DNA from 3 places in the Actinoallomurus sp. NPDC050550 genome. Region 1 is predicted to be linked to each of the others. Evidence: riboswitches for the same ligand, from Rfam matches in the RefSeq annotation. Region 1 holds a riboswitch; each other region holds the start of a gene.
The links. A riboswitch is a leader RNA that binds a small molecule or an ion and turns the genes downstream of it on or off. The one in region 1 is predicted to bind cobalamin.

Region 1 (3,272 bases):
CTGGTCGTAGTAACCGCAGGCGGCCGCGACGTCCGCCAGGGGCGGCCGGCCGGGCCGCTGGAGCAGCTGTTTGGACCGCTCGAACCGCATCACGCGGGCGGCCTCCTTGGGCCGCAGGCCGTACTCCGCGGCGAACCGCTCGCCCAGGTGCCGCCGGCTCCAGCCCACCTCGCGTGCCAGGTCGGCGATCCGTACGGTGCCGTCGGTCTCGGCGAGCCGCCGCCAGGCGTACGCGATTTCGGGCGCCGGTCCCGGCAGCCGGCCGATGCCGCGCGACAGCACGTCCTCGACCACGGCGAATCGCGCCCGCCAGGTGCCGGCCTCGGTCAGGCGTTCGACCAGCTCGGCGGCCCGCGGGCCGATCAGGTCGTCGAGGGACAGGACGGCCCCGCCGATCGCGCCGGCGGGCAGCCCGAACAGGGAGCGCGCCCCCTCTGGCGTGAGGTCGAGCTGGATTCCGGCCAGGTCACCGTCGTGCGCGATGGTCACCGGCCAGGTGTGCATGCCTCCCACGAGGGCCATGAAGGCCGTCGGCGTCCGGTCCGCGCCGACGAGCGTACGGGTCGGTGCGTCCAGGCCGAGGATCACGGTCAGGTGCCGAGACGGGAGCCCCCGATGCGTCCCCGGGGCGAAGCCCTCGTACCGGTAACCGACGCAGCGCGCCACCGACGGTGCGAGCCGCACCGACGGCCGCACCCGGGCCGTCTGTTCGACGGTAGCGCCACTTCCCATGGCCTCCACGGTAACCGGCGGACAGCGGAAACGGCGGCGCTCGCCACCGATACCGGACTGGGCCACGCCGCACCGACCTGGATCGCCGCGCCGGACCTCGCCGTGGCCGTCGCCTCCGGCACCCTCGACCGCCGCGACCGTCCGTCCCGCGAAGTAGTCAGGCATTGTGCTGTTCCCATGGCCGACGCTCACGTCCGGTAGGGCGCGGCGTACACCTCGCTGTCGGCTCGGAGGACGATCTGGCGAGAGTTTCATCCAAGGGATGGGGTGACCTGCGGCGGTGCGGGGCGAGGGTGGGCCTCGTAGACTGGGCGCGCGACGGCGAAGGGAAGGAACCCGGTGTGAATCCGGGGCTGTCCCGCAACTGTGACCGGGTAGCGAACCCGCGTGTACGGCCACGGCGATCAGCTGGAAGGCCGCGGGGGAGCGGTGACCTGGGAGTCAGGAGACTTCCCGCCGTCGGCGACCTTTCACCCGAGCCGGGGCGAGGACCCCCGAGGGAAGGAACGACGCGTGCGTGTCCTGCTGCTCTCAACGGCCGATACCGAACTCCTGTCGGCCCGCTCCGCGAACGCCGGATATGTGACCGGCAACCCGTCCCGGCTGGACGTCGCCGACCTTGACGGGCTCTGCGAGGGCGCCGACGTCGTGGTCGTCCGGCTGCTCGGGGGGCTGAAGACCTGGCAGGAGGGCGTGGAGGATCTGCGCCGCCGGGGCCTGCCGCTGATCGCGCTGGGCGGGGAGGCCGCTCCGGACGCCGAGCTGATGGCGCTGTCGACGGTGCCCGCCGGCGTCGCCGCGGAGGCGCTGGACTACCTGCGCGAGGGCGGCGTGGACAACCTGCGGGAGCTGGCCCGCTTCCTGTCCGACACCGTGCTGCTCACGGGTGAGGGCTTCGAGCCGCCGCGGCGGATGCCGGCGTACGGCGTGCACCAGACCGGGGTCGAGCCGAAGGACGGCCGGCCGACCGTCGGCGTCGTCTTCTACCGGGCGCACGAGCTGTCCGGCAACACCGCCTTCGTGGACACGCTGTGCGAGCGGATCGAGGAGCTGGGCGCGAACGCGCTGCCCGTCTTCTGCGGCTCGCTGCGCTCCGCCGACGAAGAGCTCCTAACACTGCTGGGCCGGGCGGACGCTCTTGTCGTCACCGTGCTCGCCGCCGGCGGGGCGGTGGCCGCGGACGCGTCGGCGGGCGGCGACGAGGACGCGTGGGACGCCGGGGCGCTGGCCGCCCTGGACGTCCCCGTCATCCAGGGGCTGTGCCTGACGACGTCCCGTGCCACCTGGGAGGCGTCGGACGCGGCGCTGTCCCCGATGGACGCCGCGATGCAGGTCGCGATCCCCGAGTTCGACGGCAGGCTGATCTCGGTGCCGTTCTCCTTCAAGGAGGAGGGACCGGACGGCATCCCCGTGTACGCCGCCGACCCGGAGCGGGCCGCGCGCGTCGCCGGGATCGCCGTCCGCCAGGCACGCCTCGGGCACACGCCGGTCGCCGAGCGCAGGCTCGCGATCGTGCTGTCGTCGTACCCGACCAAGCACGCCCGCGTCGGCAACGCCGTCGGCCTGGACACGCCCGTCTCGGCGGTCCGCCTGCTCGCGGCGCTGCGGGAGGCCGGCTATGACGTCGGCGACCATCCCACCGACGGGGACACGCTGATCCACTCGCTGATCGCGGCGGGCGGCCACGACGTCGAGTGGCTGACCGAGGAGCAGCTGCGCGCCGCGCCCGCCCGGGTGCCGCTGAAGGACTACGAGCGCTGGTTCACCGCGCTGCCGGAGTCGCTGCGCGAGGGCATGCGCGAACACTGGGGCGAGCCGCCGGGCGAGCTGTACACCGACGACGACGAGATCGCGCTGGCGTCGCTGCAATTCGGGAACGTCGTGCTCATGATCCAGCCGCCGCGCGGGTTCGGGGAGAACCCGGTGGCGATCTACCACGACCCCGATCTGCCGCCGTCGCACCACTACCTGGCGGCGTACCGCTGGCTGGACGAGGTGTTCGGCGCCGACTCGGTGATCCACCTCGGCAAGCACGGCACGCTCGAGTGGCTACCCGGCAAGGGCCTCGGGCTGTCGGCCGAGTGCGCTCCGGACGCGGTCCTCGGCGACCTGCCGCTCGTCTACCCGTTCATCGTCAACGACCCGGGCGAGGGCACCCAGGCGAAACGGCGCGGCCACGCCGTGGTCGTCGACCATCTGGTGCCGCCGATGGCGCGCGCCGACACGTACGGGGACCTGGCCAGGCTCGAACAGCTCCTCGACGAGTACGCCACCGTCCAGGCGATGGACCCGGCGAAGCTGCCCACCGTGCGCGCCCAGATCTGGACGCTGGTCAAGGCCGCCGAGCTCCACCACGACCTGCACGTCAGCGACGAGCCGGGCGAGGGCGACTTCGACGACTTCGTCCTGCACATCGACGGCTACCTCTGCGAGATCAAGGACGTTCAGATCCGCGACGGCCTGCACATCCTCGGCCAGGCTCCGGAGGCGGAACAGCGCGTCAACCTGGTGCTGGCCGTCCTCCGCGCCGCGCAGGTGTG
Region 2 (3,272 bases), on a different contig from region 1:
TCGGGCCGCACTGTGGCTGTTCGGCACCGTGCTGTTCGGCCTGGCCGTGTACTACTTCATCGGCGTCGACCAGGGCGCGACCTCGGTCTTCGGCAACAACATGGCCATTCACGAGTTCGTTCACGACGCCCGGCACCTCCTCGGATTCCCCTGCCACTGATCCGGCCCGCGACACCACAATTCAAGGAGTACGCCGTGGAACGGCGATTCATCCTGCGTGGGCTGCTCGTGGGCGCGATCGGCGGAATCCTCGCGTTCGTCTTCGCACGGATCTTCGCCGAGCCGCAGATTCAGGCGGCCGTCGACTACGAGAGCGGCCGGGACGCCGCTCAGGCGATGCTCGACAAGGCGGCGGGCATCACGCCCGAGGCCGCCCACCCGGACATTTTCAGTCGCACCATCCAGGCGAACGTCGGCATCGGCGTCGGCGTCATCCTGTTCGGTGCCGCGATGGGCGGTCTGTACGCGGTGGCCTACATCCTGGCCTGCGGCCGCACGGGGAACCTGCGGCCGCGGACGCTGGCGCTGCTGGTCGCCCTCGGCGGGTTCCTGGGGTTCTACCTGATCCCCTTCGCCAAGTATCCGGCCGACCCGCCCGCGATCGGTCACCACGAGACCATCCGCGACCGAGGCGGCCTGTTCCTGCTGATGGTCGGGTTCGCCATCGCGTTCCTGATCCTGGCGGTCTGGCTCGGCCAGAAGCTCAAGCCCCGCTTCGGGAACTGGAACGCGACGCTGCTGGCCGGGCTGGCCTGCGTTGCGGCGCTCGGTGTCGTGATGTTCGTGCTTCCCTCGTTCGGGCATCTGTCGGCGAACGTCCACGAGTACGGCCGGCACGCGACGGAGACACCGTTGCCGCTGAAGAACCAGCAGGGGCAGATCGTCTATCCGGGGTTCCCGGCGGACGTGCTGTTCTCCTTCCGCCTGTACTCGGTGGCCGCGCAGGCGATCATGTGGGCGGCGATCGGCCTGTGCTTCGCGCCGATGGCCGAACGGCTGCTCGCCCGTACGGCCGAAGGCCCCCGGACCGCGCAGGCACCGGTCACGGCGTAGGCCACACCTCCTGAAGGCCCTCGGCGGATCACCGCCGGGGGCCGTTCGGCATGCCCGCGCTGCGCTGCTCCTTACCCGACACACCCAATATCTGGTGGTGATGCGTTTCAATCGCCACTACATGTATGGTTCTCGTGTTGCTGGTTCACCTGTGCATCATGTGGCGGGTGTCGTAAGAGGGAACCCGGTGAGAGGCCGGGACTGCCCCGCAGCGGTGAGTGGGAACGACCGCCGTCAACAGCACTGGGCTCGATCGGGCCCGGGAAGCGACGGCCAGTAGGACGCGCCTGAAGGCGTGCTGCCCGCGAGTCCGAAGACCTGCCAGCGACCCGTGCGCGGGAGCGCGCGGTCGTCCAGGCCTCGTGGGAGGGCCGGCGGCGGAGCCTTGTCGTCCGTGCGCGTCTTCTCGCGAGGGTGAAGCCCACGAGGAGAGAGCACCGTGACACAACAGCTCATCGCGCCCCCCACGGCCCCCGAGGCCACGCTCGCGGCAGAGATCGAGCGCGTCTGCGCCGGATTGCCGGAGGCCGATCCGCTGCTCATCACCGGAGCCGGTGATCTGGCCGAGGCCGTACGGCGGGCCGCTGCGCTGGTCGTCACCGACCCGGTCTACTCGACGGTGGCGGCCCGGCTGCTCGCCCGGTCGATCGCGGAGGAGACCGGGCCGGTGACGTTCACCGAGTCCGTCGCGGCGGCCCATGGGCAGGGGCTGCTCAACGAGCAGACCGCAGGATTCGTCGCCCGTAGCGCGGCGGCGCTGGACGCGCTGGTCGACCATGACGCCGACGACCGGTTCACCTACTTCGGGCTGCGAACCATCTATGACCGGTACCTGCTGCGGCATCCGACGAGGCGGCAGGTGCTGGAGCGCCCGCAGCACTTCTTCCTGCGGGTGGCCTGCGGGCTGGCCGAGAGCGTGGCCGAGGCGGCGGAGCTGTACGGCCTGATGTCACGGCTGGCGTACCTGCCGAGCTCGCCGACGCTGTTCAACTCCGGAGCCGCCCGCCCGCAGCTGTCGTCCTGCTTCCTGCTGGACTCGCCGCGCGATGAGCTGGAGGCCATCTACGAGCGGTACGGCCAGGTGGCCCGGCTGAGCAAGTACGCCGGCGGCATCGGGATCTCCTGGAGCCGGGTGCGGAGCCGGGGCTCGCTGATCCGGGGCACGAACGGGCACTCCAACGGGATCGTGCCGTGGCTGCGGACGCTGGACGCGAGCGTCGCGGCGGTGAATCAGGGCGGCCGACGCAAGGGCGCTGCGTGCGTCTACCTCGAGCCCTGGCACGCCGACGTGGAGGAGTTCCTCGAGCTCCGGGACAACACCGGGGAGGACGCGCGGCGTACGCACAACCTCAACCTGGCGAACTGGGTGCCGGATGAGTTCATGCGCCGGGTCGAGGCGGACGCGACCTGGTCGCTGTTCGATCCCAAGCAGGTGCCGGAGCTGGTGGACCTGTGGGGCGAGGAGTTCGACCGCGCGTACCGGGCGGCCGAGGCCGAGGGCCGGTTCGTCCGGCAGGTCCCGGCGCGGCAGCTGTACGGGGCGATGATGCGCACCCTCGCCCAGACCGGCAACGGCTGGATGACGTTCAAGGACGCCGCCAACCGCGCCTGCAACCAGACCGCCGAGCCCGGCAACGTCGTGCACCTGTCCAACCTCTGCACCGAGATCCTCGAGGTGACCCACGACGCCGAGACCGCGGTGTGCAACCTCGGCTCGATCAACCTCGCCGCCCACGTGACCGACGACGGGGTCGACTGGGCGAGGCTGCGGGCGACCGCGCGTACGGCGGTGCGGTTCCTGGACCGCACGATCGACCGCGGCTTCTACCCGACGCCGGAGGCGGCGAAGGCGAACCGGCGGTGGCGGCCGATCGGGCTCGGCGTGATGGGCCTGGCGGACGTGTTCTTCCGGCTGCGGCTGCCCTTCGACTCACCCGAGGCGCTCGCGCTGTCCACCCGTATCGCCGAAGAGATCGCGCTCGCGGCCTACGGGGAGTCGGCGGCGCTGGCCGCGACCTACGGCCCGCACCCCTCCTACGACCAGACGCGCGCCGCCCGTGGCGTCCTGCACCCGGACCACTGGCCGGACACCGACCCGGTCCACGCCGTCGAGTGGGAGGCTCTGCGGGCCCGGATCCGGGAGGTCGGGCTGCGCAACTCACTGCTGGTCGCGATCGCGCCGACCGCGACCATCGCCTCCATCGCCGGCTGCTACGAGT
Region 3 (3,272 bases), on a different contig from region 1:
GCACGGCCGTACCCGCCAGTGCGTACGCGGGCTCCGCATCCGAGGACCCGTCCGCTCCGGCGTTCTTCGGTGACGCCACGGCGGCGCAGCGGCTCTACCACTGCGGCTGAACCCGAAGGTCGCGGGACAAGCCGACTTGCGGGGCGCGGCGTCATGACAGGACATAAGGCGGCTGGTCGTCAACGGCGAACTCGACGGCCGTCCGGGCAGGGAAGGTTGCCGCGAGCGGTGTCGCTCGGTCGCGGATTCACCCGTGAGTATTGGTCGCCCATGTCGCATCGTGGCCGTTGTAGATCACCAGGTTTTCGTCGGCCTGGAGCACCAGCGTCGCGCCATCGTGGCCGAACGTGCCCGACGCCCAGACCGCCTCTTTGCCGGCGTAGACGACCAGATTGCCGTCGGCCTGGAACTCGGCGTACGCACCGGCCTGATGCGTCCCGGTGGACCAGATGATCGCGCCGCTCGTGCCGCGCAGCACGAGGTCGCCGCCCGTCTGCATCGTCAACGCGAGGCGGTTCGTGCGCAGGGTCTTACCCGGGTTGAGGCCGTATGGCGCATGCACTTCGAGTGCCCACGGATTCCCGCCCGACATCGGCTTCTCACCCGCCGGAACGCCCTTGCGGGCCGCTCTGCTCGAGGGACCGCCCTTGTGGGCCGCATCGGCGCGAGGTGAAGGCTTGCCGGGTGCCCTGGGCTCGGCGCTCTTGGTGGCCGCCGGTTTGTGCGTCGGTTGTGCGGAGGGTGTCGAGGTCGGGGTGGCCGACGGGGACGTGGAGGTGTACGCGCCCGGCGGAGGTTGCTGGCCGTTGCCGGACAGCACCCTGTCGGCCGCAGCCGAGGTGGGGTGTTTCCTGGCGTGGTGCGAGCCCGTGCCGATCAGCAGGATCGGGACCGCGAGCAGGACGGCCCCGCCGATCGCGACCGCGGCCAGCACGGGTTTCTTCGGCCGGTCCGGCGGCATCTCCTCGGCGTTCACCGCACCGATCTGCGGTGCGACCGCCACCGCGGCGTCCGTGTCCGGGGCGGGGTCCTCCTGCTCCTTCGCCGCCGACGGTGTGTCCTTCGGCCGCTCTTGGGTCTCGCCGGCCTTCTTCTCCTCGGTGGCGGACCGGTCGCCCTCATGGGCCGGCTCGGCGCCGCCGGCCGGCGCCAGGTCTCCGGCCTCTTCGATGTCCGCCTTGGGCAGTTCCACCGGCCGGCGGATACCGAGCGACTCCGCGCGTTCGCCGGGTCCTGACTGCGAAGACAAGATCGCTCTCCTTAGGTCTGAATCAGATCGCGGGCGGCGCCGGGTCCAGCGGCGCGCCGGCCAGGTGCTGCGGGACGTCCCTCCCGCTCAGGGCACATGCCGACGCAGGTATCGGCGGCAGGCCGACTCCTCGGTAAGGCATACGAATCCCACCGCATTCGGGTTCACCACCGGACGGCTCCGTTTTCGGGCGAATACGACCGATCTCGCCCGAGTACGCCCGGCGACTCGGGGGCGACGGGGATTGATACGCTCGCGGCTGGCATGAACTGATGCGAGGTGCCCCCACGAGGGGAGAATCGGGAAGCCGGTGAAATTCCGGCACGGGCCCGCCGCGGTAACCGGGGAGCCGCCGTCCACGCGCGCACGCGCAGCCACTGGCCGCCAGGCCGGGAAGGCGGATGGTCAGGCATCGATCCGGAAGTCCGAAGACCGGCCTCGCTCCATCGGCCACCGCCAAGGTGGCCTGACGCAGCGGGAGCCTGCCCATGAACGCCGACATCTACGACGTGGTCCACCGTCGCCGTGACGTGCGCGCCCAGTTCACCGGCGCGCCGATACCAGAAGACGTCCTCCACCGGATCCTGACGGCTGCGCACGCCGCGCCCAGTGTCGGGCTCTCCCAGCCCTGGGACTTCATCATCGTGGCGGACCCGGCCGTCCGGCGCGCCTTCTACGACCACGTCCAGCACGAACGCACCACGTTCGCCGCCACCCTCACCACGGCCGCCGCCGACCGTTTCGCCCGGATAAAGATCGACGGTGTACTGGAGAGCAGCCTGTCGATCGTGGTCACCTACGATCCCGACCGGGGCAGCCCCGCGGTCTTGGGCCGACACGCCATCGCCGACGCGGGACTGTACTCGGTCTGCCTGGCCATCCAGAACCTGTGGCTGGCCGCCACCGCCGAGAACCTGGGCGTCGGCTGGGTGTCCTTCTACCGCGAACGGCACCTGCGTCAGTTGCTCGGTATCCCGACCGGGATCCGGCCCGTCGCCTGGCTGTGTGTAGGGCCGGTCACCCATCTGGAAGCCGTGCCGGATCTCGAACGGCACGGCTGGCGCCACCGCCGCCCCTTGGAGGCCGCGATCCATCACAACCGCTGGTGAGCCCCGCAGGGCGTCATCGTCGGTCACCGCGGGTTCGTAACGCCCCACGCGCACGGTTTACGAAGGGCATGCAGCCGGATCGACGGCAGGCCACTGAATCCGGATCGCGGGGTCGCGCTCAGCCCGTTTCGGCCTCGGTCCGTGGTGCTCGAGTCAGGGTGAGAGCACTACCTGCCACGCCGATAACGATGATCGCGATGGCCACGCTGATCCCGCCCTCATGGTCCCAGTAGACGTCCTTGAGCTCGATCAGCAGAGCGGCCTCGTCGACGACAAGAGCGAGCCCGATGCCGAAGGCCAGGCCCATCCACATGCGCCAGCGAGGGGAGCGCTCGACGAGCCCGCATGCTCCCACAGCGATCAGCGCCAAGATGCCCCAGATGTAATGGTGGATGTGCACGCCACCGACCCGGACATTGCCCAGCCCGGCGACGTGGACGTGGATCGCCCAAGTCAACAGGCGCAGCCCGGCGAACGTCGCGGTGAATCCCCACCAGGCCAGCACCAACCCACGCCGGGTCGGATGAACCTCCCGCAACCGGCGTGGGCCACGCTGTTCCAAGCGGCGGGCCTTGTGGTCTCGCGGCACCTGTTCGGTCACTCGGCGAGCGTACTTCGGCGCATCGACTCTTCGCGGTCACGGCGGCCGGCTGTACCCGGTAAGACGTAGGGCCGGGAAGCTCTCAGTCCTAAGGTGCTGGTATGACCTCCGAATCCGGCGGCATCATCCTTGAGATCGATGGCATGAGGCTGATCGGGGACCAGACTGTAAAGCATCGATCGGCGCGGATTCGGGGAGGCATAGGGTGCGAGACCATCCGGGGCGATGGCTTGTCATCCTGGTCGCGGCCGTCGCCGCGGTGTACTGGGTGCTGACACACGGCGAAGATAATTCCGGCGGCGTGCGACCGACC

Region 2: another riboswitch for cobalamin. It lies ahead of AB0I04_RS38160 (ribonucleoside-diphosphate reductase subunit alpha); the one in region 1 lies ahead of cobN (cobaltochelatase subunit CobN).
Region 3: another riboswitch for cobalamin. It lies ahead of bluB (5,6-dimethylbenzimidazole synthase); the one in region 1 lies ahead of cobN (cobaltochelatase subunit CobN).

Annotation. Positions count from the first base shown of each region.
Region 1 covers NZ_JBFAJC010000008.1:213,179-216,450, forward strand. The annotation lists gene AB0I04_RS14325 (helix-turn-helix domain-containing protein) at 1-732, opposite strand, end outside; cobalamin riboswitch at 1,062-1,184, shown strand; gene cobN (cobaltochelatase subunit CobN) at 1,246-3,272, shown strand, end outside.
Region 2 covers NZ_JBFAJC010000039.1:26,818-30,089, forward strand. The annotation lists gene AB0I04_RS38150 (CbtB domain-containing protein) at 1-160, shown strand, start outside; gene AB0I04_RS38155 (CbtA family protein) at 196-1,053, shown strand; cobalamin riboswitch at 1,178-1,394, shown strand; gene AB0I04_RS38160 (ribonucleoside-diphosphate reductase subunit alpha) at 1,493-3,272, shown strand, end outside.
Region 3 covers NZ_JBFAJC010000046.1:67,613-70,884, reverse strand. The annotation lists gene AB0I04_RS41560 (glycosyltransferase family 39 protein) at 1-110, shown strand, start outside; gene AB0I04_RS41555 (hypothetical protein) at 248-1,249, opposite strand; cobalamin riboswitch at 1,510-1,705, shown strand; gene bluB (5,6-dimethylbenzimidazole synthase) at 1,738-2,358, shown strand; gene AB0I04_RS41545 (hypothetical protein) at 2,477-2,959, opposite strand; gene AB0I04_RS41540 (transglycosylase SLT domain-containing protein) at 3,165-3,272, shown strand, end outside.